Regions from separate parts of the Micromonospora sp. NPDC005194 genome, predicted to be linked through region 1. Evidence: riboswitches for the same ligand, from Rfam matches in the RefSeq annotation. Region 1 holds a riboswitch; each other region holds the start of a gene.
What was found. Region 1 has a riboswitch for cyclic di-AMP ahead of ABZU53_RS23020 (C39 family peptidase). Riboswitches for the same ligand answer to the same signal wherever they lie in the genome.
Positions count from the first base shown of each region.

Region 1 (7,185 bases):
GCTCAGCGGTAGGCGTCCAGCAGCGCCAGCACGGCGGCCGGGTCCTCCAGGTGCGCGTTGTGGCCGAGACCGGGCAGCGTGGCGACCGGCACGCCGTACTCCTTGAGCTGCGCGTCGGTGACCATCGGGTCGTGCTCGCCGCGTGCCAGCACCACCGGCACGTCGGTCGCCGCCAGCAGCGCGGTCAGGTCGGGCTGGCCGACGGCGAACGCGCTCGTGTCCATCGCGAGCCGCCACCGGCCGTCGACCTGGCGCAGGCCGGCGTCCACCATCGGATGGTCCGGAGAGACCAGACCGGTGAGGCCGGCGACCCGCAGGTAGCGGCGGGCGGCCTCGGTGCGGCTGGCGAACCAACCGAGCGGGCGGGCGGCGAGCTCCGCGGCCCGGGCCAGCTCGGCGGGTGACCAGACCGCCTTGATGCCCAACCCGACCACCGCGTCCACCGGCAGGCCGGCGGCGCGGGCCGCCAGCGCCAGGCCGACCACCCCACCCAGCGAGTGGCCGAGCACCACGATGCGGTCGTCGAAGGCCAGGCCCTGTGCGATCCGCTGGGCCAGACCCTCGAAGGAGTACGACGACAGCGGGGCCGACCAGCCGTGGCCGGCGAGATCCGGCGCCAACCACCGCCCTGGCCAGTGCTGCTCCAGCAGTGGCGCCCAGGGCAGCCACACGTCGCCCGTCGCTCCCATGCCGTGCAGCAGCAGCAGGACCGGCCCGCGACCGGCGTGACCAACCGATTCGTCCACCACGGCCGCAGTCTCCCACGGTTCGTGGCCCGGTACGAGAGCCGTCATCGGCATCGACGCGAGACGCCGCGGGCGCCGGCCCCTCGTGGGGGACGGCGCCCGCGGCGTCGTGGGCGTCAGCGCCTGGGTCAGGCGGAGTAGCCCCGGGTGGCGATCCAGTTGGCCAGGTCGATCGTGGTGATCCAGTACGCCGGGTCGGCCGCGTTCGCCGAGTCGGCGATCCGCACGGTCCGGCCGTTGTCCTTGTAGCCCACGACGGCGATGTAGTGCCCACCGCCGTAGGAGTGCCAGCCGCCATTGGTGTCGGTGGCGTCGCCGACGACGTTGGCCACCACGCCCCGGCCGTCGGTGATGGCCTTGACGACGTCGGCCTGGAGGCGGTCCATCTGCGCCGGGCTGGGCGTGCCCGCGAACATCCGGGTCTGGTACGGGGAACCCTTCACCTCGGCGTTGAGCACCCGGGTGGTGTCCTCGGCCGAGTTGGTGCCCATCTCGGTGGTGCCCAGCTCGGCGCCGAGCTCCTCCTGCGTACGGTCGATGCCGGTGGCGCTGAGGGCGTTGCGGGTGGCCGCCGGGCCGCAGTTGTAGTACGTGTTCTGCGCCTCGTAGTCGTAGTCGAGCACCTTGGTCGCGGGCGGCTTCGGCGGCGTCGGCTTACGGGTGAGGTCCGGGTTGCTCGTGGCCTTCGCGGCGGGCGACGCGGCGCTGGTGGCCGGGGCCGCAGTGCTCGGCGCGGCCGAGGGGGACGCGACGCGCGCCTGGTCGCGAGACGCGATGGTGTCGCTGCGCATCTCGGCGACTGTGGTCGCGGTGTGCTCGCTGGCCGGGGCGCCGTCGGCGCCCGCAAGCAGGGCGCCGGTCGTGGTGGCGATCGCGAGGGCCGCGGCGGAGGCGGCGACGATCTGGTACGGGCGCTCGGTCGCGAGGCGACGGAGCTGACGCTGCAGGGTGTGCTTCACGGGGTCCTCCACGGTTCGGGGGGTGAGCGGCACACCGGGCTCGGCCGGTATCCGGGCAGGCGCCAGCGCGCGAACCGTGGTCCGCGGATGGTGAACCGCTCAGGGGAACGCCCGGCGCGGCCGGGCGGGAAAGGCGGCGACCCGGGGGGTCAGCTCACCGTCACAAGGCGGATGAGCGGGGGCGCCGCGACGCCGTGGAGGCGGGGGAACAACCGAGGGGTGGAAAGGTGCTGCACGAGGATGGAACTCCTTCCGTCACCGCCTACCGGGTTAGCTGACGGATTCGGGCGGGAAGATCGCCCTACCGCGGGCCGTGGCTCGCGGATTCACCCCGGACTTACTGTGGGTCCCCGGTTCGTAGATCACGATTGAGCGGGTCGGCACGGCGTCGCCTCCTGCGATCGGTTACCGCACCGGACAGCACGACAGTACTGGCCGGTGCGGACCCTGCCAAGCCACGCCCACCTGCGTAAACATCGTTTGGCGCACCAATTTCTGCGCGTATTGCCGCTGACGTGACTCGATGGGACAACCGGTTCCGGAGGCGCCGACGGGCGACAACCGGACAGGCTGCCGGCAACGCCGCCACAATCGCGCGAACATTGGCCGCCGATGGTGCCGGTCGCCCGATTTCCATCGTCCGTGACGGGCCTCACATAACAGATCGGGCTCAACCGACCCGGGCCGGACGCCAGCGTGTCACGACCGCCGAACGCGACGCCCGGGTCGTCGTACGGCGCGACGGCAGCGGGTTCGGCCACAACCGGACCGCCGCCGCGTACGCCTCCTCGGCGAGCGTGCGTGCCGACTCGGCGGCCAGCTCCGCGTCCCGCCAGGCCGACCGCTCCCGCTCGTCGGCGGCCCGGTGGTCGGCCAGCCTCGCGTCACGGATCGCCCGGGTGAGCAGCACCTCCTGCTCGACCGGGTGCCGGCGGGGATCCCAGCCGCGCCGGTGCCCGAACACGTCACCGAGCTGAGTCATGGTCAACTCGCCGCGCCAGTGCGCCGCCATCGCGGCACGGTGCAGGTAGCGCTCCCGGGCCGCGTACTCGGCCGGGGTGTGCGGGGTACGTGGGGTCGGCAGCGCCCCGGCGGTGGCGACCCGACGGGCTGCGGTGTCCGCCTCGTCGTACCGGGACCAGGCGGCCTGCGCCTCTTCCTGAGTGATCAGCCAGTCAGCGCGTCGTCGCCGGGCCGTCTGCGCCGCGCGGGCCGCGGCCACGGCCACCTCTTCGGCGTAGCGGCGCAGGTCGGCGAGTTCGGCGGCGGCCACCTCCTGGGCGGTGGGCGGCGGCGGCATCGGCTCGGAGGCGGTCGAGTCCGGCTCCGGGCGGGCGACCAGCACGGCGAGAACGGTCAGCGCCAGCAGGAACAGGGCCGACCAGATGGCGGCGGCCTGGGGCACCTCGGTCAGGAACTGGTAGAAGACGACGGTCTCCATGGTCGGCACCTCGGGAGAATGCGCGTTGCGACGGGGAAGCCGCACGAGGGTCGGTGACCCGCGGGTCGGCTGGTACGGACTGGTGTGTCGACAGGTGCGGTGGCGGGACGCTCGATCGGGGCCTCGGCGCTGCGGCGGGGCGGCTCAGCAGCCGGTGCGGTGGTCAGTGGCCGGCGCGGAGGTCAGTGGCCCGGTGCGGGTCAGGAGCCGGTGCGCGGTCAGCGACCCGCAGTGATTCGGTGCTCCGGTGGGGCCCGGGGAGCGCGGGCGGCCGGATTGTTGGCGCGGGGTGACCGCTCGGAGACCGCCCGCGCCGGCGTCACACCGGTCGACGTGGCGACCAGGGTGCGCGAAGTGCCGTGCAGCGCGGGCTGCGGGTCGGCGGACCACGCCGCGGCGGACTCGTCAACGGCGGCGGACTCGTCAACGGCGGCGCTGTCGCGGGCTGCCCGCTCCTGGGCGGCGCTGTCGCGGGTGGCGCTGTCGCGGGCGGCGGTCTGGTCGTCGTCGACGATGGACGTCGCGGGCCCGGTGCTGGTCACGGCGGCGGGTCGGTCGGGCGACGCGGGCGGCTCGACGGCGGACGTCGCCGCGGCGGCTGGCGTTGGCGACCCCGGAAGGGCCGTGGTCGCGCCGAGCGCGAGGGCGGCGATGACGGCGAGGCTGGTCAGCACCCGTGTCGCCCAGCGCGCCACCCACCACAGGGGACAGGTGAGCGCGACCGGAAGCACGTCCCCACGCTACCGCCGACGGCGGCCGTGCGCATCGACGCCGGGCGTGTCGGCTCACGCCGCGCCGACCGCGTCCGGCCTGGGCGAATGGGTCAGCGCGAGTCGGCGTACGTCGATTGTTCGTCGGTCCGGCCGGCGCCGGGGGCCCGGTCGTCGGTGTCGCCGGTGCGCTGTGGAGGGACGGCCGACGGCCGCTTCGGACGGCGCGGCGCGAGCCGGCGCATCATCGGGGTCTCGACGTAGCGGTGCAGCAGCCCGGCGAGCACCAGATTCACCAGCAGGAACCCGAGCACCACCGCAGGGCCGCGCCAGCCCCGGAAGCCGGTCCCCCAGTCGCCGCTGAGCCGCAGCACGCTCGTCATGACCAGCACGTGCACCAGGTAGAAGGCGAAGGAGACCTCGCCGAGCCAGACCAGCGGGCGGGAGCGCCACGGCGAGCGCCGCCCCCGCACGTCCGCGTCGGCGGCAGCGGTGATCACCAGCAGGTACGCGATGGCGAGCAGCGTGGTCCACCACTGGGCGGGGATCCACTGCGCGGCGGTCACCCAAGTGACCACGAAGATCGCGGTGGCCGCCGTCAGCCGCGGCCCGCGCCAGAGGCCGCGCAGCATCAGTTCCGCCGCCACCGCGCCCAGCCAGAACTCCAGCGACCGCACCGGCGGGAAGACCTGGGTGAACCACCAGCGGCTGACCTCGGGCACCAGGTGCTGCGCCGGCCAGAGCGCGAGGATCAGCAGCGGCAGCGCGATGATCAGCGTCCAGAGCACCGACGGCCGGGCGCGGCGCAGCAGGGGCAGCGCCAGCGGCAGGCACAGGTAGAAGAAGAACTCGCAGGACAGCGACCAACTCACCGTGTTGATGCTGTAGAACCAGCCCGGCCGGGGGTCCCAGGCCTGCAACAGCAGCACGTTCTCCAGGGCGGCCGCCGGCAGGACGGGGTCGGCGAACCACCAGGCGACCAGCAGCGCGGCCGCCCACAGCACCAGGTGGTTCGGATAGATCTTCGCGACCCGCCGCCGCCAGAAGGCTGCCCGGGAGTCGCCCGGGCGGGCCGACCAGACCAGCACGAAGCCGCTGAGTATGAAGAAGAACTGCACCCCGGACAGGCCGAGGGTGAACAGCGCGTCGACCACCGCCTTGTAGTCCGGCTCGGCGATGATCCGCATCGTCCCGGCGTGAAAGCCGAAGACGAGCAACGCGGCGATCCACCGCAACCCGGTCAGTGAGGGCAGCCGGGCCACAGCGGGCGCGGGCGGCGCGGCCGGCGCGTCGGTGGTGCTCGTCATGCCGGGGTCCCGACGCTTCGCAGGGTCACCAGCACGTACGTCTCCTCCTCGGCGCGCGGCGTCGGACGGCGCGACGGCGACGCCCGCGACGGCCCGACAGGACCGCACCGAGGCACCCTACCGGGTCACTCCCGGGTGAACCGGGCCGCCGTTGTTAACCTTCCGCTTCGCGGGTGTTCAGGGATTCCACCTTCCTTCGCCACGTGCGGTTCCGGGGCTGGCCACCCGCGTCGTCAAAGGTGGCGACGTGGTCAATGAGCCGACGCACGCGCCGCTGCTGAGCATCGTCGTGCCCGTCTACGGCGTCGAGGCGTACCTGTACCAGTGCCTCGAGTCGATCCGGGCGGACATCCCAGCGGGTGAGTCGGACGCGGTCGAGCTGATCGCCGTCGACGACGCCTCCCCGGACGGCTGCGGTGCGATGCTGCGGTCCTACGTCGCCGGCCGCGACGGCGTGCGCGTCGTACACCTGAGCAAGAACGTGGGTCTGGGCCTGGCCCGCAACGCGGGCCTCGACGTGGCCACCGGCCGGTACGTCTGGTTCGTCGACAGCGACGACTGGCTGCCGCCGGGCACGATCGGCGCGGTGCTGGACCGGCTGCGCGAGCACCAGCCCGACGTGCTGATGCTGGACCACCTGCGGGTGCACGAGGACGGCCGGCGGGAGGTCGACGCGAGCAGCCACCTGCTGCGCGGGGTACCGGGCGTGGCCCGCCTGGCCGACCAGCCGCAGCTGCTGCGGGTGCAGCACACCGCGTGGAACAAGGTGGTACGCCGAGCCTTCCTCGACGAGCTGGAGCTGCGCTTCTTCCCCGGCTGGTACGAGGACATCCCGTTCAGCCACCCCCTGCTGATCGGCGCGGAGAAGATCTCCGTGCTGGACCGGGTCTGCTACCTGTACCGGCAGGGCCGCCAGGGCGCGATCACCTCCACCCGCAGCGGCCGGCACTTCGACGCGTTCAGCCAGTACGAGCGGCTGATGGACTGGGTCAACCGCCGGTACCCGGACGAGGGCCTGCAGGCCGAGCTGTTCCAGCTGATGATCAACCACTACCTGGTGGTGGTCGGCAACGACGACCGGCTGCACCCGCACCTGCGGCGGGCCTTCTTCCACCGGGTCGCCGAGCACTACCGCCGCTACCTGCCCACCGGCGGCTACCCGATGCCCTCGGGCGTGACCGGGCTCAAGCACCGCCTGGTGGGGCGCGGTGACTGGCTGGCGTACTCGGCGCTGCGGCAGGCGCACCGGGTCGCGGGTCGGTTGCGCCGGCCCGGCCCGGCCGGTGGCGCCGACGCGAGCACCGGGTCGCCGCCGGCCGACGACGACCCTTCCCGACCGGCGGCGCCCGCGAGCACGTCGGACGCCGGGCACACGGCCGCCGAGGTCACCCCGGACCGGTCGGACGCGCTGGCCGGCGGCCGCCTGTCGTGACCCGTCGCACCGCACCGCACGCCGGGAGCCACGTCGGCTCCCGGCGCCGGAGTTTTCCAGGTCGTCCGCCCGTCGGGTGGACGACGACAGCACCACCGCACCCCGGTGCGGGCGTACCTGAGCAGAGGTCGGAATGACGGCGACAATCAAGATCGGACCGCACGCGGTCGGTGCCGGGGAGCGACCCTTCGTGGTCGCCGAGATGTCCGGTAACCACAACGGCGACCTGGACCGGGCGCTGGCCATCGTCGACGCGGTGGCCGAGAGCGGGGCGCACGCGCTCAAGCTCCAGACGTACCTGCCGGACACGATCACGATCGACGTCGACACCCCGGCGTTCCGCATCTCCAGCGGCCACGAGCTGTGGGGCGGGGAGAACCTGTACCGCCTCTACGAGCGGGCGCACACTCCGTACGAGTGGCACGCCCCGATCTTCGCCCGGGCCCGCGAGCGGGGGCTGACGGTCTTCTCGTCACCGTTCGACGCGACCGCCGTGGAGCTGCTGGAGTCGTTGGACGCGCCGGCGTACAAGATCGCTTCGTCGGAGCTGGTGGACCTGCCGCTGATCCGGCTGGTGGCCAGCACCGGCA
Region 1 is NZ_JBEXIA010000029.1:75,608-82,792, forward strand. It holds gene ABZU53_RS23015 (alpha/beta hydrolase) at 3-749, opposite strand; gene ABZU53_RS23020 (C39 family peptidase) at 875-1,717, opposite strand; cyclic di-AMP (ydaO/yuaA leader) riboswitch at 1,950-2,090, opposite strand; gene ABZU53_RS23025 (hypothetical protein) at 2,376-3,146, opposite strand; gene ABZU53_RS23030 (hypothetical protein) at 3,365-3,877, opposite strand; gene ABZU53_RS23035 (acyltransferase) at 3,970-5,163, opposite strand; gene ABZU53_RS23040 (glycosyltransferase) at 5,411-6,595, shown strand; gene pseI (pseudaminic acid synthase) at 6,729-7,185, shown strand, end outside.

Region 2 (7,185 bases), on a different contig from region 1:
TGACGGTGCTCGGCACTCCACTGGTGGTGGTCCTCGGCCACGACTCGTGCGGTGCGGTGCAGGCCGCCCGTGAGGCGGCCGCCACCGGCGTCGCGCCGCCGGGACACCTGCCCGCGGTGGTCGACGCGGTGCTGCCCAGCCTGCGACGTGCCACCGCCGAGGGCGTGGACGACGTCGACGGCATCGTCGACATCCACATCGCGCAGACCGTCGAGACGCTGCTCGGGCAGTCGCCCGTGCTGGCCGACGAGGTGGCACAGGGGCGGTGTGCGGTGGTGGGCATGTCGTACCGGCTCGCCGCCGGTGTGGTGCGCGCGGTTACCCCCGCACCGGCGGGTGCCGCGACGTTCGACGCGCCCGGCGCCTCGGACGACCCGGCAGCTTCCGCCGCCGCCTGACGCGGACCGCCCCGGCAACTTCCGCCGCCTGACGCGACGAGGGCCGCCCCGCCTGATGCGGGACGGCCCTCGACTTCTTGGCACCGGGTCAGAGCAGCGACATGTGCACGTGGTCGGTGTGGTTCGACGGTCCGCTGTACGACTTCCAGCCGGTCGCCGGGAACCAGATCTGCCGGTTCCAGATCACGTAGTAGATGCCGAGGCGGTCGGCGTTGCGGATGAGGAACGCGGCGACGTTGTTGCCGTACATGCGGGTGTCGTTGTTGTGCCACGGGCTGAAGCCGCTCTTCTGCAACGACCAGTCACAGGCGCGGCCCTTCGGGTGCTCGAACGGGCCACCGTTGCGGTGGCAGCCGACGAACCGGTTGAACCCGGCCCGCTTGACCTCCTTGTACGCGTGCAGGGTGCGCGGCGTGACACAACCGGAGGTGGTGGGGTCGTCCTCGCTGCATGACTCGGCCTTCCAGTCGCCGTCGGCGGTGCGACCCGGGCCGATCCGGGCGACCGGCGAGACGGCGTCGACCAGACCGCCGGTGAAACCCTGACCGCCGACCAGCGCGAGCGCCTTGTCCGCGTCGCGCTTGTCCTTCGCCATCAGGGCGGTCTGCTTCTGCTGCTCGCGGACCTCCGCGTCGAGGGCCAGCTTGGCCTGCTCGGCGCGGGTCTTGACCGTGTTGACCTCGGCGAGCTTCTTCTCGTTGACCATGTTCATCTCGTCGAGCGCCGCGGCCCGTCGGACGAACGAGTCCGGGGCGTCGCTCTCCAGCAGCATCGCGATCGCGCCGATCCGCCCGGTCCGGTACGACTGGGCGGCGATCTGCCCGACCTGCGGGGCCAGCGCCTCCAGGTCGGCCTTCGCCCGCTCGACCTGCAACGCCAGCTCAAGCTGCCGCTTCTTGGACTTGTCCAGCTTGGACTTGGCCGCCACGTAGTCCCGGTTGGTCTGCTCGATGACGTCGTTGAGGAGCTTGGGTTCGTCTTCCTCTTCGTGCCCGGACGGTGTGGGGGTCGTCGGGGCGGCGTGGGCCGGGAGGGGCCCGGCGAACACGGTCAGCGCAGCGAGCACGGCCACCACGGGTGTCAACCAGCGGCGTAGGGGTGCCGTCACAATGTTCCCTTCCGTCGACCGCCGACCGGGTTAGCTGACGGGTTCGGGGCGGAAGTGGCCCCTACCGCTGTCGCGGATTCACCCCACGTACCTGGGTCCCCGGCTCGCCGGTTGGCGATTGGGCGGTGGCACCGCAGGCGCCGCTGCGCGCCTTCGTCGGTGACCGGCAGCGAGGTTACCCGAGAGTCCACCGCCTGAGCTACGTCCTGATGCCGACTAAAAGCGTCATTTCGCCATGGCGTTGAGTGACCAGTGACGCGGTTCTCAGGGCGTAGGCCCGATCCGGTCACGCTGAGGAGTGTCACCATGCCGTATCCGTGCTCCTGTTCGGCTCTGGCCACCCGGTGGTGGCGGTGGATGGGGGTGCGCTCCGCTCCGGGTCGGGCCCGTCGGACCGACCCGCTGGCGGGGAGCTGAGGGCGGCCAACGCCTCCGTCCGGTCCGGACGGGGGCGCGGCGTCAGGACGTCGGCGGCCGCGTCCTGCGCCGGCGTCGACCCGGCCGCGGTCACCACGGCGGCGAGCCCGGTGGTGAGGGGTACGGCGGCGATCAGGCCGAGCGTGGCGACCGCGCTGCGGACGATCTCCTGGGCGAGGAACTCGCTGGTCAGGATCTGCCCGAGGGGGCGGGTGTCGGCGGTGAGCAGAAGCAGCAGCGGAAGTGAGGCGCCCGCGTACGCCAGGACGATGGTGTTGACCGTGGAGGCGATGTGCGCCCGGCCGACCCGGGTGGCCGCCCGGTAGAGCTGCAGCCGGCTCAGGCCGGGGTTGGCGTTCGCCAGCTCGGTGACGGTGGCGGCCTGGGTGACGGTCACGTCGTCGAGCACCCCGAGTGAGCCGATGATGATCCCGGCGAGCAGCAGGCCACGCAGATCGACATCGGCCTGGAACATCGACAGCGTGGTGGCGTCCTCGCTGCCGAAGCCGGTCAGGTGGGTGGCGGCGGTGGCGATGGTCGCGAGCACGCCGGTGAGCACCAGGCTGCCCAGGGTGCCGAGCACCGCGACCGAGGTCTGCGCGGTCACCCCGTGTGTCAGGTAGAGCACCACGAACATGATCAGGGCTGCGCCGACCACCGCCACCAGCAGCGGTGACCGGCCGGCGCTGATGCCCGGCAACACGAAGGTGAGCAGGATGGCGAAGCTGGCGGCCAGCCCTGCCAGCGCGGCCAGGCCCCGCCACCGGCCGAACGCGACGATCGCGGCGGCGAAGACCACCGCGAGCCATACCAGCGGCTTTCCGCGCTGATGCTCGGCGATGTTCCAGCTGCTGGTGGCGGGATCGGTCGGGTCGGTCAGCTCGACCAGGACGACGTCGTCGCCGACCTCGATCCGCGGAGCGCCGGGCCCGGCGGGGACGGGCGTCTGCACCTGCTGGCCGGCGCTCGGCCCGTCCTCGATCCGTACGTCCACGGTCCCGCACGGCCCGATGGCCGGCGTGCCCGCCGGGTTGGCCGACGGTGGGCAGGGTTCGGTCACCACCCGGGTGACCGTGCCGTGGTGGCGCGGCGCGTCCGTGCCGCCGCCGGTCTGCGGCGCCCCGTCCCGTGGCCAGAGCACCACGGCGGCGACGACGGTGGCCACGAAGAGTGGCACCACCGTCGCGACGAGGATCCGCCGGACCCGGGGTGGGACGGGCGGAGCGGTACGGCTGTGGTCGGAACCCAATGCGAGAACTCCCAACGATCCGGTGCGGGGTACGTGCCGACGGGCCGGTCGGTTCACCTCCGCCGGTCGAACGCGGTGCCGGGCGCATCGGATTGCCGGCTGGCGACCCGGTGATCACACAGGGTGAGCCGTCGGACCGGCCGGTCGGCGGAGGCGCCGCGCCGTGGCGGCGCCGGTGCCCGACTGGGCGGTGGGGTCCGGTAGGCCATCGCCGGAAATGCTAGCCAGCCGGACCGGGTGTCGCAGGTCGTGGCGGAGTGTCGGATGGTCGAACCGCCCGCGCGGCGTCGCCCGGAGCGGCATGTTGGAGTCATGCCCGCGTCCGAGCCCGCCCCTGAGCAGGCCGCCGACCAGAGCCAGCACGCGACGCCGGCCGGCCACGATCAGCACGCCGGCCCGGAGAGGCACGCCGGCCAGGACAAGCACGCTGGCCACGACAAGCACGCCGGCCACGACCCGGCGATGTTCCGCCGCCGGTTCTGGGTCTGCCTGGTGCTCACCCTGCCGGTGGTGCTGACCAGCCACCTGGTGGTGGACGGGCTCGGGCTCCGGTGGGACGTTCCGGGCCGCTCCTGGGTCGGGCCGGTGCTCGGATCGGTGATTTTCCTCTGGGGTGGCTGGCCGTTCCTGGTCGGTGCGGTGCGCGAGATCCGGGACCGGGCGCCGGGAATGATGCTGCTGGTCGCGATGGCGATCACGGTGGCGTACTCGGCGTCGTTGGCCACCAGCCTGGGCGCCTTCGACCTGGACTTCTGGTGGGAGTTGGCCGCGCTGGTCACCATCATGCTGCTCGGGCACTGGCAGGAGATGAAGGCCATCGGGCAGGCCCGGGGGGCGCTGGCGGCGTTGGCCGCGTTGCTGCCCGACGAGGCCGAGCGCGTGGCGGCGGACGGGCAGGCCGAGCCGGTGCCGGTCGGCGCGTTGCGGGTGGGCGACGTGGTGCTTGTCCGGCCCGGGGGTCGAGTGCCGGCGGACGGCCGGATCGTCGATGGCGACGCCGAACTGGACGAGTCGATGATCACCGGTGAATCGCGGCCGGTGGCCCGGTCGACGGGCGAGCGGGTGGTGGCCGGCACGGTCGCCACCGACTCGGCGATCCGGGTCCGGGTCGAGGCGCTGGGTGACGAGACCGCGCTCGCCGGCATTCAGCGCATGGTCGCGCAGGCGCAGCGCTCGGGTGGGCAGGCCCAACTGCTGGCCGACCGGTTCGCCGCCGCGCTGTTCTACGTGGCCGCCGGCACAGCCGTGGTGACGCTGGCGGTCTGGACCGCGCTCGGTGAGCCCGACCAGGCGGTGGTCCGTACGGTCACCGTCCTGGTGATCGCCTGCCCGCACGCGCTCGGCCTGGCCATCCCGCTGGTCGTGGCGCTCTCCACCGCCCTGGCGGCGCGGCGCGGGATCCTGGTCAAGGACCGGTTGGCGCTGGAGCGCATGCGGACCGTCGACGCGGTGCTCTTCGACAAGACCGGCACGCTGACCCGGGGTGAGCACGCGGTGAGCGACCTGGTGACGACCCAGGGGCTGGAGCGGGAGGAAGCGCTGCGGATCGCCGCCGGCGTCGAGTCCGACAGCGAGCATCCGCTGGCTCGGGCGATCGTGACGGCGGCCGGGTCCGCCGGCCCAGCGCGTGCCACCGGCTTCCGGTCGCTGCCGGGCCGCGGCGTGCGGGCCACCGTCGACGGTACGGAGTACGCGGTGGGCGGCCCGGCGTTGCTGCGGGATCTGGGCCGAGCGCTCCCGGACGACCTGAAGGCGGCGACCGGCCGATGGTCGGCGCGCGGGGCCGTGGTGCTGTACCTGGTGCGGCTGCCGGGCACCGTGCTCGGGGCGTTCGCGCTCACCGACGAGGTGCGTCCGGAGGCCCGGCAGGCCATCGCCGAGCTCCGTGCCGAAGGCGTCCGCACCATCGCCATGATCACCGGCGACGCGCGGTCGGTGGCCGAGTCGGTGGCAGCCGATCTCGGCTTCCGGTCGGGGGTGGACGAGGTCTTCGCCGAGGTGCTGCCGGCCGAGAAGGACAGCCGGGTCGCGGAGCTCCAGCGGCGAGGGCTGACCGTGGCGATGGTCGGCGACGGGGTGAACGACGCGCCGGCGCTGGCCCGCTCCGACGTCGGCATCGCGATCGGGGCGGGGACCGACGTGGCGATCGAGTCCGCCGGGGTGGTGCTGGCGTCGTCCGACCCGCGCGGTGTCGGTGCCGTGGTCCGGCTCTCCCGGGCGTCGTACCGCAAGATGCGGCAGAACCTGGCCTGGGCCGCCGGCTACAACGTGGTGGCGTTGCCCCTGGCGGCCGGGGTGCTCGCCTGGGCCGGGGTGGCGTTGAGCCCGGCGGTGGCGGCGGTGCTGATGTCGGCGTCCACCATCGTGGTGGCGCTCAACGCCCAGTTGCTCCGCCGGGTACGCCTCGACGCGGAGCCCGACTGACCGGCTCAGCCGCGCTTCATGAGTCGGCCGACGGCCGCCATCATCTCGGTGGCCATCTCGTCGGCCCGGCCCTCGGCCGCCCCCTCGTGCATGCAGTGCCGGGCGTGCCCGTCGAGCAGGCCCAGGGCCACCTTGTCGAGCGCGGCCTGGATCGCGGAGATCTGGGTGAGGACGTCGATGCAGTAACGGTCGTCGTCGACCATCTTCTCGATGCCCCGGACCTGCCCCTCGACGCGGCGGAGCCGCGCGAGCAGCTGGTCCTTGCTGGCGGTGTAGCCGCGGATCGGCGTGGGTGCGGTCATGGCGACGAGGATAGCGTACCCCTGGGGGGTATGGTAACGTCCCTCGTGTCCGATACCCCCACCGGGTACCGGTACATGACCGGTCACGAGTCTGCCTCGGCCTTACCCCTGGGGGGTATAGGCTGGCAGACGACGAAGGGAGAGATTCGATGGTCGACACGACGTTCCAGGTGCGGGGCATGACCTGCGGGCACTGCGTCAGCGCGGTCAGCGCCGAGGTGGGCGCCATCGCCGGGGTGCGCGACGTGCAGGTGGATCTCGCCACCGGCCGGGTCGCCGTCACCAGCGAGCAACCCGTGGACGCGGAGTCCGTCCGGGCAGCGGTCGACGAGGCCGGTTACGACCTCGTCGAGGCGTGAGCGGAAAGCCCGGGATGAACACGGTGACCAGAATGGGCGGGTTCGCCCTCGGTCTCGCGGCGGTCTTCGGCGCGGCGTACGGGATCGGCCGGGTGGTCGACCCGGCCGCCCCGGTCGCCGAGAGTCGGCCCGACGGCGGCGTCGCCCACAGCTCGGGCCCCACCGCGCACGACGAGGTGACCGACCAGACTCCCGGCGGTCTGCTCGTCTCCGACCGTGGCTACACGCTCGTTCCGGTCGCCGCTCCGGCCGGTGAGTTCGCCTTCCGGATCGGCGGGCCGGACGGCCGCCCGGTGACCGGGTACGACGTGGCACACGACAAGCGGATGCACCTGATCGTCGCCCGGCGGGACCTGTCCGGCTTCCGCCACGTGCACCCCGACCTCGCCCCGGACGGCACCTGGCGGGTCGACACCCCGCTGGACGGCCCGGGGCAGTGGCGGGCGTTCGCCGACTTCACGCCGACCGGGGGCGAGGCGCTGACCCTCGGGGTGGACGTGACCGTCCCCGGTGAGCTGACCGAACGGCCGCTGCCCGCCCCGGCCACCAGCACCACGGTCGACGGCTACACCGTCACCCTGGCCGGCGTGCCGCAGCCCGGCCGCACCTCGTCACTCACCCTGAGCGTCAGCCGCGACGGGCGACCGGTCACCGACCTGGAGCCCTACCTGGGCGCGTACGGGCACCTGGTGGCGCTGCGCCGGGGCGATCTCGCGTACCTGCACGTACACCCGGACGGAACACCCGGCGACGGGCGCACCCGGCCCGGTCCGGAGGTCACCTTCCTCGCCGAGGTGCCCTCGGCCGGCAGCTACCGGCTCTACCTCGACTTCCGGCACGGCGGGCGGGTGCACACCGCCGAGTTCACCGTCGTCGCCGGCACCGCCACGACCGGGGGCGACCCCACTCCGAGCGGGCCGGCGCCGAC
Region 2 is NZ_JBEXIA010000017.1:70,504-77,688, reverse strand. It holds gene ABZU53_RS16940 (carbonic anhydrase) at 1-398, shown strand, start outside; gene ABZU53_RS16935 (hypothetical protein) at 487-1,506, opposite strand; cyclic di-AMP (ydaO/yuaA leader) riboswitch at 1,511-1,641, opposite strand; gene ABZU53_RS16930 (YibE/F family protein) at 1,808-3,172, opposite strand; gene ABZU53_RS16925 (heavy metal translocating P-type ATPase) at 3,635-5,596, shown strand; gene ABZU53_RS16920 (metal-sensitive transcriptional regulator) at 5,602-5,898, opposite strand; gene ABZU53_RS16915 (copper ion binding protein) at 6,048-6,257, shown strand; gene ABZU53_RS16910 (hypothetical protein) at 6,272-7,185, shown strand, end outside.
Region 2: another riboswitch for cyclic di-AMP. It lies ahead of ABZU53_RS16935 (hypothetical protein); the one in region 1 lies ahead of ABZU53_RS23020 (C39 family peptidase).

Region 3 (7,185 bases), on a different contig from region 1:
TCGTGCTCGACGACCGGGGCCGCGGCGGCGGCCCGACGGCGACCACGACCTGACCCGCGCTTTCATCAACCTCACGAGGAGCTTTCATGCCACAACTGTTGCGGGTGCAGTGCTTCAACGTTTCGCAGGACGGGTTCGGCACCGGCGAGGGGCAGAGCCTGGAACGGCCCTTCGGCCACGCGGACCCCACCCCGCTGTTCTCCTGGCGTTCCGCCACCGCCAGCTTCGTGTACCGCACCGAGCCAGGCGGCACGCGCGGCCTGGACGACTACCTGACCCGCGACGCCGAGTGCAACATCGGCGCGGAGATCATGGGTCGCAACAAGTTCGGCCCCCAGCGTGGCCCCTGGGAGAACCACGAGTGGCAGGGCTGGTGGGGGGACAACCCGCCGTTCCACACGCCGGTCTTCGTGCTCACCCATCACGTACGGCCGTCCTTCACCCTGTCCGACACCACGTTCCACTTCCTCGACGCCAGCCCCGCCGAGGCCCTGGCCCAGGCCAAGCAGGCAGCGGACGGTCGGGACGTACGCCTCGGTGGTGGGGTGGCCACCATCCGCGAGTTCCTCCAGGCCGACCTGGTCGACACGATGCACATCGCCGTCGCGCCCGTCGACCTCGACCGGGGCGAGCGGCTGTGGGAGAGCCCCGACGAACTTCTCGACCGCTTCCACCTGGAGTCGGTGCCCAGCCCCAGCGGAGTCACCCATCTCCTGTTCTGGAGACGGTGACCGCCACTACAGGCGGGAGCCGTCGGCGCACAGATCTTGGACAGTTTCCGTTAGCAGCTAACGGAAACTGTCCAAGATCTGCGACCTGCGATGGCAGCGGCCAGTCCGAAGTCTTCGGTCGGGCCGAGGCGGAGTCCGGGCGGCGGTCCGGCAAAGGGCCCTTGACACATGCCCTAAGCCAGGCGGGAGAGGACCAGCAGCCGGTTGCCGTCCGGGTCGGTGACCCTGGCGGACCGCTCACCCCAGGGCTGGTCGACCGGCTCCTCGGTGACCGTCGCGCCACCCGCGCGCAGAACGTGCACGGCCGCGTCGCAGTCGTCGGCGTACACGCACAACTCCCAGCGGCGCGAGAGGGTGGGGTCGCCTGCATGCGGGTCGGCGGCCAGGCCCAGCTCGCTGCTGCCCAGCCGCAGGGCTACGAACTCCGGCTCACCGTCCTCCGGGAACCGGTAGGTCAGCTCGAAGCCGACGACGTCCCGGTAGAACGCGATCAACCGCGGCAGGTCGGGCGTCGTCACGATGGGAAAAGCCTCGGTGAACACGCGACCACCTCCTGACCGGACCCTAACGGGTAGGAGCGAGGCAGCCCAGGGACGTGCGCGCGCGGCAACATCGAAGGCGCTGACCGGGACTCTCGTCCTGGTCAGCGCCTCGGTCGTGGAGCGGGTGACGGGAATCGAACCCGCACTGTCAGCTTGGGAAGCTGATGTTCTGCCATTGAACTACACCCGCGGGCGGCACCACTGTACCCGAGTCGTCGAACCGGTGCACCCAGCCACCCCCACGCGCCGGCGGGACGCCTTCACCTCGGAAAAAGTTTCGTGACGGCAAGATATGGGCGTTCTCAAATGCGTCGATGGGTTGTAACGTCTCCCACACGTTTCAGCCACGGCGTGACACACCCCCTGTCACGCCGCCAGAAAGAGGTGGGCCCATGGGACTCCGTCCCAACCTGCTGACCCGGCGTGCCGCCGGTGTCGCGTCGACGACCCTCGCGCTGCTGCTCAGCACCGCTGCGGTGGGCGTCGTTCCGGCTGCTTCGGCCTTCTCCGCGGCGCCGGGCGGCGCCTGCGCGGAGCCGGCCGACAGCCACGCCAACGCTCGGGTGAAGCCCGGCGCGGCGGCCACGCACGACCCGAACGAGCTGACCGCGAAGCAGGTCCGCGAACGCGACGCCGACCTCGCGGCGGCGTTGCGCGAGCGTGCCAACTTCCGGGCCGGCGCCGGCGCCACGACGCTGGCCACCGTCACCATCCCGGTGGTGGTGCACGTGATCCAGGAGAACAGCACCCGGGCCGGCGGCAACATCCCGGACTCGATGATCACTTCGCAGATCAGCGTGCTCAACCAGGCCTACGCGGGCGGAACCGGCGGCGCTGCCACCGCCTTCGCCTTCCGGCTCGACAAGATCAACCGGGTGACGAACCCGTCCTGGTACCCGATCGTCAACGGCTCGTCGGCGGAGCGGTCGATGAAGTCGTCGCTGCGGGTGGGCGGCAAGAACACGCTCAACATCTACCTCGGCGAGCTGAGCGGCGGCCTGCTCGGCTGGGCGACCTTCCCGCAGCAGAACCTCAGCACCATGGACGGCGTGGTCGTGCTGAACGAGTCCCTGCCGGGCGGCACCGCCACCAACTACAACCAGGGCGACACCGGCACCCACGAGATCGGTCACTGGCTGAACCTCTACCACACCTTCCAGGGTGGCTGCGGCGGCTCCGGTGACAGCGTCAGCGACACCCCAGCCGAGGCGTCGCCGGCGTACGAGTGCCCGACCGGGCGGAACACCTGCTCGGCGACCGGCCTGGACCCGATCACCAACTTCATGGACTACACCTACGACTCGTGCATGTACCAGTTCACCCCGGGGCAGGCGAGCCGCATGCTGACCGCGTGGAACGCGTACCGCGCGGCGTAGCTCTCCTCGCGCACACCTGGTGCCGGCTCCGTCACGACGGAGCCGGCACCGGCGTTTTTTTGGACAGCAGGGCCGTGGTCAGGCGGCCGTGCACTGGACGTCACGGCTGCGGCGGGTCGGGCGCGTCTGCGGTACGGCGACAGGCGCGGCCGGTGCGGGCGGGGCTTGCGGGTCCAGCCAGACCCGCACGGCCGGGCGGCTCGGGGTGACACCCGGAACGCCGGCGGCGTGCTGCTCGCGACGGGTCAACATCGCCACGTCGACGGTGAACTCGAACAGCCGCCAGTCGACCTGCGGCTCGGCCCGGGCGCTCTGCGCCAGTCGGGCCACCTGGACCGGGTCCGTGACCGGCCAGGCGTGGCCCGCCACGTACGCCTCGTCGTCGCTCTCCTCCGGAGGGAACGAGTGCAGCGCGTAGCGGCCGTCCCGTTCGAGGTCGCGGCGCTTCGGCGAGTCGATGATGAAGCAGAAGAGACCCTCGTCGGTGATGACCGGGGAGACCGGATGGACCCGGGGCCCGCCGTCGGCGCGGACCGTGGCCAGGTAGCCGAAGCCCGGCCCGTACTGCTGCAGGAGAACGCGGATCCCGTCGGCGAGGCGGGGCTCGTCGGCGGCGAATTCGGACCAGGAAGCCATGCCGACATTCTATCGAACAAATGTACGAGCAGCGACCTCGACGCGCTGGTCACCGGCACCGAATCCGGCCGGTCCGGCCAACGCGGCTATGGTGGTCCGATGCTGCTCTCCGACCGTGACCTGGTCTCCGAGATCAAGGCCGGCACGCTGGGCCTGGAACCGTTCGAGCCCACCCTGGTCCAACCGTCCAGCATCGACGTACGACTCGACCGGCTGTTCCGGGTGTTCAACAACCATCTCTACACCCACATCGACCCGGCCATGCAGCAGGACGACCTGACATCGGTGGTCGAGGTGCCCGACGGCGAGCCGTTCGTGCTGCACCCGGGGGAGTTCGTGCTCGCCTCGACGCTGGAGGTGATCTCGCTCGGCGACCAGCTCGCCGGCCGGCTGGAGGGAAAGAGCTCACTGGGCCGCCTCGGCCTGCTCACCCACTCCACCGCCGGGTTCATCGACCCGGGCTTCTCCGGTCACGTCACGCTGGAGCTGTCCAACGTGGCGAACCTCCCGATCACCCTCTGGCCGGGCATGAAGATCGGCCAGCTCTGCATCTTCCGGCTCTCCTCGCCGGCCGAGCACCCGTACGGCTCGGTGGTCTACGGCTCGCGCTACCAGGGGCAGCGGGGGCCGACGCCGAGCCGCTCCTGGCAGAACTGGCGTGCCTGGCCGACGCGATAGATAGCGGACGACGAGGGCCCGCCGCGACGAGATCGCGACGGGCCCTGCTGCGTCCCGCGTTGGTCAGCCGGGACGGCCGTAGCTGTGGATCGGCCCGTCGTCGACCTTCTTCATCTTGATCGGCTGACCGGCCTGGGAGGCGTGCACCACCCAGCCGTTGCCGACGTACATGCCGACGTGGTGGATGTCGCTGTAGTAGAAGACCAGGTCGCCGGGGCGCAGATCGCCCCTGCTGACATTCTTGGTCACCCGGCTCTGCGCGGCGGCGTTGTGCGGCAGCGACACACCGGCCTTCGCCCACGCGGCGAGCATCAGCCCGGAACAGTCGTACGAGTTCGGACCCTCGGCACCCCACACGTACGGCTTGCCGATCTGGGCACAGGCGAACTTGACCGCCGTGCCCGCGCCGCCGCCGGGGTAGCTGGCCGGGCAGGGCGCCGGACGCAGCGGACCGCCGCCACCATTGCCGTACACCTTGAGGCGCAGCTTCTGCAGCCGGTCGATCTCGTCGTTGATCTGCTTCTTCTTCGCCGCCAGCTGCGCTTCGGTCCGGGTCAGCTGGGCCACCATCTCGTCCAGCGGCGCCTTCTGCCGGGCCAGCTCGTCGCGGAGGTCGGCGACCTGACGGACGTCCTCCTGCTGGTTGTGGGCGAACCGGTCGAGCATCTCGAGCTGCCCGACCACCTCGCCGGGCGACCGGCTGCCGAGCATCGTGTTGACGGTCGACAGGTTCTCGCCCATGTACGCGCGCACGGCCAGCGCGCTTACCTTGTTCATCGCGGCGTCGACCTGGCGCTCCAGGGGCGCGATGCGGGCGGCGAGCGCGTCGGCCTGCCTGCGCTTCACGGCCAGGTCCGCGCGAGTGGCGTTGTGCCGTTCGATGACCGGTTCGAGCTTGTTCCAGTCGGCGTCGATCTGGCGCTCGATCTCGGCGACGGACGGATCCGCGTGCGCCGCCGTGGCGCTGCCCGTCAGGACGACGGCTACGCCGACCAGGGCGGCGAGGGCGGTGGTGAAGCGGGACCAGCGTGGACGCGGCACTGTCGACGTCGGGTCGGCCGAGGCCGACCGTTCGGACGACGGCCGCGGGGCATGGAGGGCCACCGGGGTTCCGTACTCCTTCTTCCTGACCGCCTACCGGGTTAGCTGACGGGTTCGGGCGGGAAGTTGGCGCCCTACCGCATTGGCTGCGGATTCACCCCGGGGGAACCTGGGTCCCCGGCTCGCTCGCAAGCGACTCGGCGGTGTCGGTCCGTTACCGCCCGGGATGGGCAGACCTGCTACCGGGCCGACAAATGACCAGAGTAGAGACGGCCGTTACCGATCCGCAACCCGTGCGGCCGTGACACTCCGTACCGATTGGAGGAGGTCACCGAGCGTGCGTGAAGCTTTCTTTCGATGCAGTTTGATGTATGGAAAGGTATTGACGCGGACTCCCGACCGGCGCGAAGGTGACCACACCGTTACCAGTCAAATCTAGGGGGTTCGATGGAACGTCCAACCCTGTCCGCCGGCCGGCGCGCATCGCTCGCGGTCGCCGTGGTCATCGCCACGGCCGCCGTACCGCTGAGCGCCGGCCCCGCCTCCGCCGCACCGGCCGCCGACCGTCAGCAGCAGTACGCCGCCGCGTCGACCGAGTACGGCGTGCCGACCGCCGTGCTGCTCGGGGTCTCCTACCTGGAGTCCCGCTGGGACAGCAACGCCGGCACCCCGAGCACCAGCGGCGGCTACGGACCGATGCACCTGACCGATGCCCGCCACGTGGCCGCCCTACCCGCGCGCGGCCACCACGACGCCGGCACCGAGGATCCGCGCGGCGACGACTCCCGTGCCGTCCTGGCACCCGCGCCGGCCACGGATCCCGCGCCGCCCACGGCTGCGATGCAGACCGTCGACGCCGCCGCCGCGCTGACCGGCGCCGCCCCCGAGGCGCTGCGCAGCGACGCGACGACCAACATCCGGGGCGGGGCGGCGCTGCTGGCCGCGTACCAACGGGAGGTGGGCGCCCCGGTCGGCGCCGGCACCGACCCCGCCACCTGGTACGGCGCGGTGGCCCGCTACGCCGGCGCGGACAGCGCCGACGCCGCGGCGGCCTTCGCCGACGAGGTCTTCACCACCATCGGCGCCGGCGAGACCCGCGTGACCGACGACGGCCAGCGGGTCACGTTGCCGGCCCGCGCGGTCCAACCCCAGCGTTCCTGGCTGGACCGGCTGGGCCTGCGACGACTCGCCCGCCCGGACGGCCTGGAGTGCCCGCGGACCGTCTCCTGTGAGTGGATCCCGGCACCCTACGAGGCGTTCGGCGACGGCGACTACGGCAACCACGATCTCTCCGACCGGCCCGCCCGGCAGAAGATCGAGTACATCGTCATCCACGACACCGAGGCGAGTTGGGCGACCACCCTGAAACTCGTCCAGGACCCGACCTACGTGAGCTGGCACTACTCGCTGCGCTCGGTGGACGGGCACATCGCCCAGCACGTCAAGACCAAGGACGTCGCCTGGCACGCCGGCAACTGGTACGTCAACGCGAAGTCGATCGGGCTGGAACACGAGGGCTTCGCCGCGCAGGGCACCTGGTACACCGAGGCGATGTACCGGACCTCGGCGAAGCTCGTCCGGCACCTCGCGCTGCGGTACGGCATCCCGCTGGACCGCCAGCACATCATCGGCCACGACAACGTGCCCGGCACCGTCGCGTCGACCGTGCGCGGGATGCACTGGGACCCGGGGCCCTACTGGGACTGGACGCACTACTTCGACCTGCTGCACGCACCGCGACTGGACACCGGCACCCCCGCCACCGGGCTGGTCCGGATCGACCCCGACTACGCGACCAACCAACCGGCGTTCACCGGGTGCGTCACCCCTGGAACACCCTGCGCGCCGCGCGGCTCCTCGTCGGTGGTGCTGCACACCGCGCCGTCCACGGACGCGCCGCTGGTCAACGACATCGCGCTCCGCCCGGACGGCACCCCGAACACGATGGACGTGTCGGACCACGGGGCGCGGGCCTCCGCCGGCCAGACGTACGCGCTGGCCGGCCGGCAGGGCGACTGGACGGCCATCTGGTACCTCGGGCAACGGGCCTGGTTCCACAACCCGGCGTCCGCGCCGACCGCCACCTGGACCGTGGGTGTGGTGGCCGTTCCGAAGCCGGGCCGGGCCACCATCCCCGTGTACGGGCGGGCGTACCCGGAGCAGGCGGCCTACTCGGCCGGC
Region 3 is NZ_JBEXIA010000002.1:17,280-24,464, forward strand. It holds gene ABZU53_RS01665 (dihydrofolate reductase family protein) at 1-53, shown strand, start outside; gene ABZU53_RS01670 (dihydrofolate reductase family protein) at 87-731, shown strand; gene ABZU53_RS01675 (VOC family protein) at 905-1,273, opposite strand; tRNA gene ABZU53_RS01680 (tRNA-Gly) at 1,390-1,463, opposite strand; gene ABZU53_RS01685 (zinc metalloprotease) at 1,666-2,649, shown strand; gene ABZU53_RS01690 (pyridoxamine 5'-phosphate oxidase family protein) at 2,728-3,285, opposite strand; gene dcd (dCTP deaminase) at 3,385-3,963, shown strand; gene ABZU53_RS01700 (NlpC/P60 family protein) at 4,027-5,067, opposite strand; cyclic di-AMP (ydaO/yuaA leader) riboswitch at 5,081-5,217, opposite strand; gene ABZU53_RS01705 (N-acetylmuramoyl-L-alanine amidase) at 5,452-7,185, shown strand, end outside.
Region 3: another riboswitch for cyclic di-AMP. It lies ahead of ABZU53_RS01700 (NlpC/P60 family protein); the one in region 1 lies ahead of ABZU53_RS23020 (C39 family peptidase).

Region 4 (7,185 bases), on a different contig from region 1:
TGGGTCGGGCGGGTCGGCGGCCCCAGGGCTTGTACGTGGAGAGCACGGTCGCGATGATCATGAGGCTGGTCGACACCGCGGGCGCGATCACCAGGTCGGCGCGATCCCGGGCGGGGAGGGCGGCGCCCAGCGCGCTCGCGTGCCGCAGGTTCGGGGTGAGCAGGAACAGCACCAGCCCGACCATCGCCGTGGTGATCACGAGCTTGACCAGCACCCACCGGTGGCGCACCAGGCCCCAGGGGGTGAGCAGCGCGCTGGCGACGCCGACGAGCCAGACGAGCACGCTCAGCGGCGCGAACAGCACCGTGCCGACGAGCCCGGCGACCGGATAGACCACGGCCGGGTCGGCGCCGCGCTGTGCCGCGATGCCGAGGGTGAGCAGCACCAGGTCGGCCCCGAGCCAACCGAGCGAGGTGATGAGGTGCAGGGTGAGCAGCGCCTTGCGGGTGGCGGGTGGGATTCGCGGCATACCCGACATGCTGCCGGCCCGGCCCGGCCGGGTCGTCCGATCACCGGCGGCGTCCGGGGTACGTCCGCTGACGTACCCGGGGCCGGCGCACCCGCTCGACGGTGCGCCGGCCACCGGTGGGGTCAGTACACCGACAGGTGTACGTGGTTGGTGTGTTCGCTGGAGGGGTCGCCGTTCCCCCCGCTGTACGACTTCCACCCGCTGCTGGGCAGCCAGATCTGCCTGTACCAGATCACGTAGAGCACGGCGAGCCGGTCGGAGTTGCGGATGAAGTACGCGGCCAGGTTGTTGCCGTACGTCTTGTCGCCGCCGGTGGCGTCCCCGCCGAAGCCGCCCTTCTGGGCGGCGAAGTCGCAGGCCCGACCCTTCGGGTGTTCGCCGGAGCCGCCCGAGCGGTGGCAGGAGACGTACCGGGTGAAGCCGGCGGCCTTCGCCTGGTTGAGGGCGTGCAGGGTGCGGGGGGTGATGCAGCCGCTGGCCGGGGTGGGGTCGTTGATGCTGCACGACTCGGAGGGCCAGGAGCCGTCGGAGTTGCGCGGCGCGGGCTGGGCGTTGGCGGTGGAGGTGCCCCGGTTGGAACTGGTGTCGGCAGCGGTGGTGCGCGGCTTGCTGGTGGCGACCGCCAGGGCCCGTTCGGCCTGTTCCTTGCGCTTGGCCATCACCTCGACCTGCTTGCGCTGCTCGCGGATCTCGCCGTCCAGGGCGGTGCGGGTGCGGTTGGCCTCGTCCCGGGTGGCGTGCAGGTCGCGCAGCACCCGGTCCTCGTTGGCGGCCACCACGTCCAGCGCGGCCGCCCGGTCCATGAAGCCCTCGGGGGTGTTGGTGTTGAGCAACGCCGAGACGGTGCTGAGCCGGCCGGTGCGGTACGCCACGCCGGCGATCTCGCCGACCTTGCCGTTGCGCACGGTCATCTCGGCCTCGGTGGTCTTCAGCTTGGCCGCGAGTTGCTGCTGGCGCTGGACGGAGGTGTCCAGGGCGCGCTTCGCGTCCAGGTAGCCCTTGCTGGCGGCCTCCAGTTGGGCCCGCAGCGCGGGGGTGCCGCCCTCCTCGTCGCCGTCGGGCGCCGCGGCGGCCCGCAGGCCGCCGGGGGGAGCGGCGGTGGCGGCGCCCACCGGTAGGGCGACGCCGAGGGTGACCATCATGACGATCAGTGCCGCGAGTCGGGCGGCGGGTGGTCGTGCTGGTGCCACTACGCATGTCCTTCCGTCAGCCGCCGACCGGGTTAGCTGACGGGTTCGGGACGGAAGATCCCTACCGCTGACGCGGATGCACCCCAGGAACGTGGTTCCCCGGTTCGCCCTCTCGGGTGATTAGGCGGCGGCCGCCACCGGCGCCGGGAGGGCGCCGCCGGGTGGTGGCCGGGGACGAGCCTACCGGGGCAGGTGGGACGTGTGCAGTCGATGTGACGGAAGGTGTCTGCGCCGCCACCGAAGATGACGGCAAAACGGTCTTTTCGTCAGATAGGTGCTCACCACTCGATCGAACCGCAGGCGCCCGTGGCGGACCCGGGCTCGATCTGCAGCGTGGCGTGCTCGATGCGGAAGTCCTCCCGCAGGGCGGTACGCGCCGCGGTGAGCACCGTGCCGACCTCCCCGCCGGGTGCCATGATCAGGTGTGCGGAGGCCACCTCCATGCCCGAGGTGAGCGTCCAGACGTGCAGGTCGTGCACCTCCACCACGCCGGGCACCGCGGCCAGTCGGTCGTGCACGGCGGTGACCTGGAGGTGTTCCGGGGCGGCCTGCACCAGGATGCGGACGGCCGCGCGCCCCAGCCGCCAGGTGCGCGGCAGGATGAACACGCCGATGGCGACCGCTACCAACGGGTCGGCCCACCACCACTCGGTGACCGCGATGAGCAGCGCCGCGCCGATCACGCCGAGCGAGCCGAGCAGGTCGCCGAGCACCTCCAGGTAGGCGCCCTGGAGGTTGATGCTCTCCCGGGCGCCGGCGCGCAGCAGCGCGAACGCGATCACGTTCGCGAGCAGGCCGAGGACGGCCACCGCGAGCATCGGGCCGGTCAGCACCTCGTGCGGGTCGCCGAACCGGCCGATCGCCTCGATCACCACGTAGACCGCCACGCCGGAGAGCAGGACGGCGTTGGCCAGGGCGGCGAGCACCTCGAGGCGGTAGAGCCCGAAGGTGCGCTGCGGGTCGCCGGTGGCCCGCCGGGTGGCGGTGATCGCGGCGAGCGCCATCCCGATGCCCAGCACGTCGGTGAACATGTGCCCGGCGTCGGAGAGCAGGGCGAGCGAGCCGGTGTGGAAGGCGGCCACACCCTCGACCACCATCAGCGTCGCGAGCAGCCCGAACGCGGTCCAGAGTCGGCCCCGGTGCTGGTGGGCGGCGTTGGTGACCGACCCGTGGTGGTGGTCATGACCTGCTCCCACGAAATCCACCCTCCGTCGCCACCCGGGACCCGGTCAAATGTATGCTCACATCGCTATGTATGCAAGTGTACGGACCGGCCCACCCTTCGACACGGCAACCCGCAGGTCAGCCGGTCGGGTCGATGGTGGTGAGCCGCTGGGTGGCCCGGGAGAGCGCCACGTAGAGCGTTCGTACGCCGGAGCCCGGATCGGCCCGGATCTCGCTCGGGGCGACCAGCACCACCCCGTCGTACTCCATGCCCTTCGCCTCCAGGCTGGTCACCACCTGCAGCCGCGCCGCGCCGAGTGAGCCGAGCCAACCGGCGACCTCGTCGCGGCGGGTGACCGGCGTGATCACCCCGACCGTGCCGTCCACCTCGGCCAGCAGGCCGGTGGCCGCCTCCACGACCGCGGTCTCCAACCCGGCCGGCGGCACCACCAGCTCGACGGGGTCGATACCGGTGGAGCGTACGGCGGTCGGCAGCGGCAGGTCGGGGTAGAGCCGGCGGATCTCCGCCGCCGCCACCGCGAAGATCTCCGCCGAGTTGCGGTAGTTGGTGGTGAGCGTGAAATCGTGCCGCTTGCGACGGCCCAGCGCCTGGTCCCGGGCGTGGGTCAGCTCCTGGGGATCACCGATCCACGCGGTCTGCGCCGGGTCGCCCACGACGGTCCAGGAGGCCAGGCGGCCGCGCCGCCCGACCATCCGCCACTGCATCGGCGAGACGTCCTGCGCCTCGTCCACCACCACATGCGCGTACTCCCGGTAGTCCTCCGGACGCTCCCGGGCCGCCGCGCGGGCGGCCCGCTGCCGGTCGCTGGCGGTGCTCAGCTCGCGCACGCCGCCGGCGAGTTGGAACGGGTCACGGCGGGCCCGCGCCGGCTGCATGGGCTTGCCGAGCAGCGCGTCCAACTCGTCCAATAACGCCACGTCCGCGATGGTCAGGCCCGCGGTGTCCAGATTCTGGTACGCGGCGGTGAGCAGCCTGATCTCCGCGCCGGAGAGGATGCCGCCGGCGTACCGACGCAGCCGATCCGGGCGAGCCAGCCAGCCGAGCACGTGTCGGGGGTGCAGGCGCGGCCACCACGCCTTGAGGAACTCCCGGAACTCCGGCCGCTCGGCGATCTCGCCCTCGAAGGCCCGGTGCTCGGGCAGCCGGGTGATGCCCACCGCCCGGGCCTGCGCCCAGAGCGCGGCGAACACCCCGTCGAAGCCGGCCCGGCGTGCCTCGTTGCGCCGGGCGCCACGGTGCAGCGCGCGGTCCCGGATCCGGTCCAGCTCGGCCCGGTCCAGCCGCAGCAGCGTGCCCCGGTAGAGCAGCCGCAGCTCACCCGGGCCGCCCGGCACCGCGTCGCGGGCTGCGCGCTCCAGCACCCGGCGCATCCGCAGCGAGCCCTTCACCGCCGCCACCTCGGGCGGGTCGGCGCGGGTGGCGGTCATTCCCGGAAAGAGGCTGCCCAGCGAGTGCAGGGTCGCCGTGTCTTCACCGAGCGAGGGCAGCACCGAGGCGATGTACTCGACGAAGACGGTGGACGGCCCGACCACCAGGATGCCCCCGCCGGCGTACCGGCTGCGGTCGGAGTAGAGCAGGAAGGCCGCCCGGTGCAGGGCGACCGCCGTCTTGCCGGTGCCCGGACCGCCCGCCACGATCGTCACCCCGGAACCGGGCGACCGGATGGCCTCGTCCTGCTCCCGCTGGATCGTCGCCACGATGTCGCGCATGCCCCGACCGGTGGCGCGGGACAGGGTGGCCAGCAACGCGCCGTCACCGACCACAGTCATCCCCTCCGGCGCGGCGGTCGGGTCCAGCAGGTCGTCCTCGATCCGGGTGACCCGCTCGGCGCGCGAGGAGATGGTGCGGCGACGCACCACGCCCAGCGGCTGCGCCGGGGTGGCCTGGTAGAACGCGGAGGCGGCCGGCGCGCGCCAGTCGACGACAAGCGTGGTGGCGTCCTCGTCGCGGATGCCGAGCCGCCCGACGTGCAGCACCTGCCGGTCGCGCAGGTCCAGACGGCCGAAGACCAGCCCCTCGTGCTCGGCGTCGAGGGTGTGCCGTCGCTGCGCGGCGTGGAAGACCATCGCGTCGCGCTCGACCAGCGCGCCGAACGTGCCGACCCGGGCCATCCGGTAGCCGTCCCGTTCGGCCCGAACCGCGGACTGGCGCAGCTCGGCCAGTCGGGCGTACACCCGGTCGAGGTGCCGTTGCTCGACGGCGATCTCCTGCTCCAGGGCGGTCTGGTCGGTCAACGCACGCTCCTTCGATGTCGCCGGCAGACGGCGCGAACCGCGCGGGCCAACCGCAGAAGGGTACGGCCCCGGGCCCGGGGCTTCGCGCCCGAGGTGCGGGAACGTGCTCAGCGACCCGTCCCGGTCGCGCTCGCGTCGTGCCCGTCGCGCGCCGGCGCGGCGAGCACCCGACGCAGTACGCCGGTCAGCGCGGCGTTCACCTCGTCCGGGCGCTCCATCATCAGCATGTGTCCGGCACCCGGACAGACGGTCAGCTCGGTGGCCGGCAGGGCGGCGGCGATCGACTCGGCGCACGGCGGTGGGGTCAGCCGGTCCCGGTCACCGACCAGGGCGGCGGCCGGCAGGTGGGCCAGCGCGGTGAGGGTGTCCAGCCGGCGCTGGGCGCCGATCGAGGCGCGGAAGCCGCCGATCGAGCGCAGCGAGGCGCGGGCCACCGCCGAGGTCACCAGCCGAATGTCGGAGGGATCACAGCGGTCGCCGAAGAGCATCCACCGGATGCTCGGTTGCAACGCGTTCAGCAGCGCCCGGGGCGCGCGCCACGAACCGCACCGGGCCAGGACACCGGCGCCCGTCGTCTCGGCGAGCCGGATCAGCCGGGCGATGCGCGGCGAGAGCCCGTAGACGGTGTGCGTGTGCCCCTCGGCGGTGGTCGAGACGAAGACCAGGCCGGCCGTACGGGCGGCGAAGTGGCCGGGGTGGCGGTGCGCGTACTCCATGATCGTCATTCCGCCCATCGAGTGCCCGACCAGGACCACCCGACCGGTCGGCGCGACCGCGTCGAGGACGGCGGCCAGATCGTCGCCGAGCTGGGCCAGGGTGGCCGTGGGCAACGCCATGCAGCTGGACCGACCGTGGCCGCGCGCGTCGTAGGTGACCACCCGCACCGCGTCGCCGGCCGAGGCGGCCAGCGCGTCCACCTGCCGGTGCCAGCTGCGCCCGTCCAGCGTCCAGCCGTGCAGCAGGATGGCCGTGACCGGGGCGTCCGCAGGCCCCGTGACCTCCACGTGCAGCCGTACGCCGTCGGGCATACCGACCTCGAACCGCTCCGGCATCGCCACCTCCCCGGGCCGCCCCGGCCTCATCAGCACCGGGATACCCGGCGGTAACACCGGCTACCCGCCGGGACGCCACGCCAATCGCGCCGGGCGAACATTCCCGACCCCGCCCGTGACCGTCGGCGGCGAGCCAAGCTGAACGGCATGGAGGTGGCGGGACAGGGGCGGCAGGCCGGGGGTACGCCCCGCGCCGCGCTCGCCGAGCTGCTCGCCGGCAACCGGCGGTTCGTCAGCGGCCAACCCGTGCACGGCCACGACGTCACCGCCGCGGCGGCGGCCGCCTCCGGGGACCAGCAGCCGTACGCGGTGGTGCTCGGCTGCATCGACTCGCGGGTGCCGCTGGAGGCGATCTTCGACCAGACCTTCGGTGCGATCTGCGTGATCCGTACCGGTGGGCACGTGCTCGACCGCGCCGTGTGCGGCTCCATCGAGTACGTGGTCGGTCAGCTCGGCGTGCCGCTGGTGCTGGTGCTCGGACACGAGCGGTGCGGGGCGGTGGGAGCGACGGTGGACGCGCTGCGATCGGGGGAGCGGCCGGGCGGCTCGCTCGCTTACCTGGTCGACGAGATCGCCCCGGCGGTCACCGAGGCCGGGCTCGACGACCCGGCGGTGCATCCCCAGGCGATCCGCCGGCACGTCCGGCGTACGGTCCACGCGCTGCGCGCGGACGACCTGCTGGCCGGGCCGGTCGCGGCTGGTCGGGTGGCGGTGGTGGGCGGCCTCTACGACCTGAGCACCGGCGAGGTCGCCCTGCTCGACCCGACCTGAACACGCCGGACGCGAAACCGCCCGCCGGGAACTCCCGGCGGGCGGTCTGCTGGTGCTGCGGTGGGGGAGGGCTCAGCCCTCGAAGACACCGGCCGCGACCAGGCGCTTCTCGGTGGCCTCCCAGCCGTCGTTCGGGTGAACGGCAGCCAGGTTGTTGATCTCCGCCCGGATCTTGGCGGCGTGGCCGGCGGCGGCCAGCACCCGGATCTCCTCGACGAAGGCGTCGGAGTCGGTGCGCAGGTGCGCGGTCTTGCCGTTGGTCAGGTTGCGCACGTAGGCGTGC
Region 4 is NZ_JBEXIA010000005.1:124,696-131,880, forward strand. It holds gene ABZU53_RS06115 (hypothetical protein) at 1-469, opposite strand, end outside; gene ABZU53_RS06120 (hypothetical protein) at 592-1,611, opposite strand; cyclic di-AMP (ydaO/yuaA leader) riboswitch at 1,665-1,796, opposite strand; gene ABZU53_RS06125 (cation diffusion facilitator family transporter) at 1,938-2,855, opposite strand; gene ABZU53_RS06130 (AAA family ATPase) at 2,962-5,079, opposite strand; gene ABZU53_RS06135 (alpha/beta hydrolase) at 5,187-6,131, opposite strand; gene ABZU53_RS06140 (carbonic anhydrase) at 6,279-6,902, shown strand; gene ABZU53_RS06145 (hypothetical protein) at 6,975-7,185, opposite strand, start outside.
Region 4: another riboswitch for cyclic di-AMP. It lies ahead of ABZU53_RS06120 (hypothetical protein); the one in region 1 lies ahead of ABZU53_RS23020 (C39 family peptidase).